Regions from separate parts of the Fodinicola acaciae genome, predicted to be linked through region 1. Evidence: riboswitches for the same ligand, from Rfam matches in the RefSeq annotation. Region 1 holds a riboswitch; the other holds the start of a gene.

Region 1 (2,198 bases):
CCACGTTCTTCGGTCCCCCGGCGATCCGCCGGGCTGTCGTCGCCGGCATCGCCGCCGTCGCGCTCGGCGCCGGTGGCGCCGCGCTCACCGGCTGCGGCCTGATCCCCAAGGCGGCGCCGTCGCCGTCGGCCACCGGCCTGCCACAGGCCGCCGAGTCGCCGAGCCCGTCGGCCGGCCCGGGTTTTCCTGACGTCTGCAAGCTGTTCACCAACGACGAGATCGGCGCGCTGACCAAGGCGACGATCACCGACGCCAAGCCCGACGACAAGTCCACCAAGGACCAGCCCGATTGCGCGTGGTCGAGCGCGGACGGCGGCGCCGTCACCACGATTTATCTTGCCAACAAGACCAAAGCCAAGTTCGACGACGAGTCCGGCGGCTATCAGGCGGTGACCGGCATCGGCGACGGCGCGTACGAGAACCACGGCATCCTCACCGTGCTGCACGGCACCACCGAGATCACCGTCATTTTCGGCGGCGGTGGCGACGACAGCATCGCCGTACAGAAAAGCATCGCGCAGAAGGTGATCGACAAGCTCGACAACCCGTCGCCGTCGCCGTCCGCCTCCTGACACGCGAACGGCGTTCGCGCGTCAGCCGTGGTGTTCGCATGCTCACAGAGCGGGACGCGGGGTTGTCGCGATCCCGCTCCCACCACGTATGCTCACAGCCATAACTGAACATGCACTCATCCAGAGGGGCAGAGGGATCCGGCCCGGTGAAGCCCCGGCAACCATCGCGCGCGTGTCGTCGTCGACCGCGGGACAGGTGCCAACTCCGGCCCGCGAGAGCGGGAAAGATGAGCGAGGAGGCTCTGCTTTGACCGTCGCGCCGTCCCCGGCCAGCTGTCTGCGTTGTCGCAACTGTGGCGCCGAATATCCCCTGATCGCCATCCATGCCTGTGCCGAGTGTTTCGGCCCACTGGAGGTCGGCTACGACCAGGCGACGTTGTCCGCGGTCACCCGCGAGCAGATCGAGGCCGGTCCGCAGAACATCTGGCGGTACGCGCCGCTGCTGCCGGTCGGCCAGGACCCGGACAGCCGGGCCAGCCTCAACCCCGGCATGACCAAGCTGGTGCGGGCCGACCGGCTCGGAGCCGAGCTCGGCTTCACCGCGCCGCTGTGGGTCAAGGACGACAGCGGCAACCCCACGCACGCCTTCAAGGACCGCGTGGTGTCGATGGCGATGACCGCCGCCAAGGGCCTCGGCTACACCTCGGTGGCCTGCGCGTCCACCGGCAACCTGGCCAACTCGGTGGCCGCGCACGCGGCCAGGGTCGGCTGGCAGGCGACCGTGTTCATCCCGTCCGACCTGGAGGCCATGAAGGTCGTCGCCAGCTCGGTGTACGCGCCGCGGCTGGTCGCCGTCGACGGGTCGTACGACGACGTCAACCGGCTGACCAGCGAGCTCGGCGAGACCGACGAGTTCGAGAAGACCGCGTTCGTCAACCAGAACGTGCGGCCCTACTACGCCGAGGGTTCCAAGACGCTCGGCTACGAGGTCGCCGAGCAGCTCGGCTGGAAGCTGCCGGCGCAGGTGGTCATCCCGATCGCCTCCGGCTCGCTGCTCACCAAGATCGACAAGGCTTTCGGTGAGCTGGTCAGGATCGGCCTGGTCGAGGACACCCCGTGGAAGGTCTTCGGCGCGCAGTCGCTGGGCTGCTCGCCGGTCTACGAGGCCTTCCAGGCCGGTCACGACGTCGTACGGCCGGTGCGGCCGACCGGCATCGCCAAGAGCCTCAACATCGGCAACCCGGCCGACGGGCCGTACGTGCTGGACGCGGTGCGGCGGACCGGTGGCTCGATCGCGGTGGCCGATGACGACGACATCCGCGAAGGCATTTCACTGCTGGCGCGTACGACCGGCGTCTTCGCCGAGACGGCCGGCGGAGTGACCGTCTCGTGCCTGGCGAAGCTGGTCAAGGACGGCCTGATCGACACCTCGCAGGAGACGGTGGTCTACAACACCGGCGAGGGCCTGAAGACCGCCGAGGTGCTCGACGTGAGCCCCACCCACCGGATCAAGCCGTCGCTGAAATCGGCGGCCGAGGCCGGCCTGATCGACTGAACGGATTCAACGCCGAGCGGCCGCTGCGGATCCAAAGATGTGTGCAAAAGGTGCAAAAACCGCACAGGTCTGGTCCGGGGCGGTCGCTTTGTTGTTGCCAGGGACCAAATTTTGCCGGTGAACTCAGATTC
Region 2 (2,198 bases), on a different contig from region 1:
GGCCGCGGCCGCGGGTCCGGAGTCGGCGACCAGCGGCCGTCGACCTGCGCGTACGTCCACTGTGGACCGTCGCGCAGGAAGGCATCCAGTGCCTCGACCAGCCGGTCGACATCGTCCGACGACGAGCCGACGCCGACGCTCGCGCGGATGGCACCATCGGCCAGGCCGAGCCGCGCCAGCAGAGGATGCGCGCAGAACTTGCCGTCGCGTACGCCGATGCCGTGCTCGGCGGACAGATACGCGGCGACCAGGCCGGGATCGTGACCCGGCAGGCTGAAGGTCACCACGCCGATCGCGCCGGGACTGTCCGGAAAGATTCGGTGGACACGTACGCCGTGGAGCCGCCGAAGGCCGTCGAGCAGCCGCGACCGCAGCTCTGCCTCGTGTGTCTCCTGCGCGCCCTCTGGCAGGTTGGCGAGCAGCTGGCAGGCTCGCGCCAGCGCGGCGGCCCCCAGCACGTTTGGCGTGCCACCCTCGTGCCGCGCCGGGGCGGCGGCCCACGCGGTGTCGGTCAGCGTGACGTTGCGCACCGCGCCGCCACCGGCCAGGTAGGGGCGGCCGGTGTCCAGCCAGTCGCGGCGGCCGACCAGCGCGCCGGCACCGTACGGCGCGTACAGCTTGTGGCCGGAAAACGCCAGGTAGTCGATGCCGGTGGCGGCCAGGTCGACCTGGCGGTGCGGCACCAGCTGCGCACCATCGACGGCCAGCCGCGCGCCGTACCGATGGACGATCGCGGCGATCGTCCCGAGCGGCAGGAGCTCACCAGTGACGTTGGAGGCGCCCGTGACCGTGACCAACGCGGCCGGTGCCGCCCGCAACGCTGCTTCGAGGTCTTTCAGGGTCTGCTCGAGCGTCGAGGCAACCGGCAGGCAGCGATAACGCTGGTCGCGCCACGGCAGCAGGTTGGCGTGGTGTTCGAGGTCGAGTACGAGCACGTCGCCGGCCCCGGCTGGCACGCAGCCCGCCAGCAGGTTGAAGGCGTCGGTGGTGTTGCGCGTGAACACCACGACGTCGTCGTCGCGCGCGCCGCAGGCGTTGGCGACGATCGCACGCGCCGATTCATACACGCCAGTGCTGACCTGCGACGCGTAACCGGCGCCGCGGTGCACGCTCGCGTAGAACGGCAGCAGCTCGGCGACGTGGCTCGCCACGCCGTCCAGCGCCGGTGCGCTCGCGGCGTAGTCGAGGTTGGCGTACGTGCGACACTCCCCCGTCACCAGCGGCGCCGGCAGGTCACCACCGACCACTGGCAACAGAGCGGCGATGCGGTTGGTCAGCACGGCGGTCATCAAGCCTCCTCAGGTCGTCGGACCTGCTTGGGAGGCCCGCGCTTGCCGCCGGCCTGCTGGCCGGTGGCCTGGTCGTCACCCGGAGCACCCCACCGCGGTTGGAGGGTTGCCGGCCAGCAAGCCGGGGCTTGACGCTGGCACTCATGACCTGTCGAAGACGTTAACTGATCACTGGCGCTGATGGCAAACGCGTACGATGAGCACATGCCGCAGGGATCGGACTGGCTCAGCACGGAGGAGGCCGCTGCGCGGATGCACGTGCCGCCGGACGCCGTCGTGCCGACGCTGACGCAGGAATATGGCGCCGATCCGGAGATGCACGTCGTCATGACCACCGCCGGACCGATGGTGAGCCGCTGCTCGGTCGCGTTCGTGGTCGCCGACCGGCAGCTGTCCGAGGCCACCAGGGACGCCGAGCCGACCGGCAGCACGCTGGCGAAGGGGCCATCGCTCGGCTATCCGCACAGCATGCAGGCGAAAAACTCGAACAGGCCGTCCCAGTCCTGACGTTTTCGTTGTTTTCAAAGGAGAAAACATGTCGACAGACGCGCGTGCCGGTCAGCCGGCGCAGGCCCGGGACCTGATCGACGTCGCCGCCGTCGTCACCGCGTACTACACCGAGCATCCCGATCCGTCCGTGCCGGCGCAGCGGGTTTCCTTTGGTACGTCCGGACATCGCGGCTCCTCGCTGAATGTGGCGTTCAACGAGGACCACATCGCGGCGACCAGCCAGGCGATCGTCGACTATCGCGATGGTCAGGGCATCACCGGTCCGCTGTTTCTCGGCCGTGACACGCACGCGCTGTCCGAGCCGGCTTTCTGGACGGCGCTTGAGGTTTTCGCCGCCAACGACGTGACGGTCGCGATCGATGCCGCCGGCCGCTACACGCCGACACCGGCCGTCTCGCA

What was found. A riboswitch is a leader RNA that binds a small molecule or an ion and turns the genes downstream of it on or off. The one in region 1 is predicted to bind S-adenosylmethionine.
Region 2: it holds a riboswitch for S-adenosylmethionine, as region 1 does, so the genes downstream of both, GNX95_RS24945 (aminotransferase class V-fold PLP-dependent enzyme) here and thrC (threonine synthase) in region 1, are expected to answer to the same signal.

Annotation. Positions count from the first base shown of each region.
Region 1 is NZ_WOTN01000003.1:1,750,179-1,752,376, reverse strand. Features, by position in the region: gene GNX95_RS34520 (DUF3558 family protein) at 1-572, shown strand, start outside; SAM riboswitch class I at 686-806, shown strand; gene thrC (threonine synthase) at 820-2,067, shown strand.
Region 2 is NZ_WOTN01000002.1:2,047,585-2,049,782, reverse strand. Features, by position in the region: gene GNX95_RS24945 (aminotransferase class V-fold PLP-dependent enzyme) at 1-1,289, opposite strand, end outside; SAM riboswitch class IV at 1,323-1,438, opposite strand; gene GNX95_RS24940 (hypothetical protein) at 1,494-1,796, shown strand; gene pgm (phosphoglucomutase (alpha-D-glucose-1,6-bisphosphate-dependent)) at 1,825-2,198, shown strand, end outside.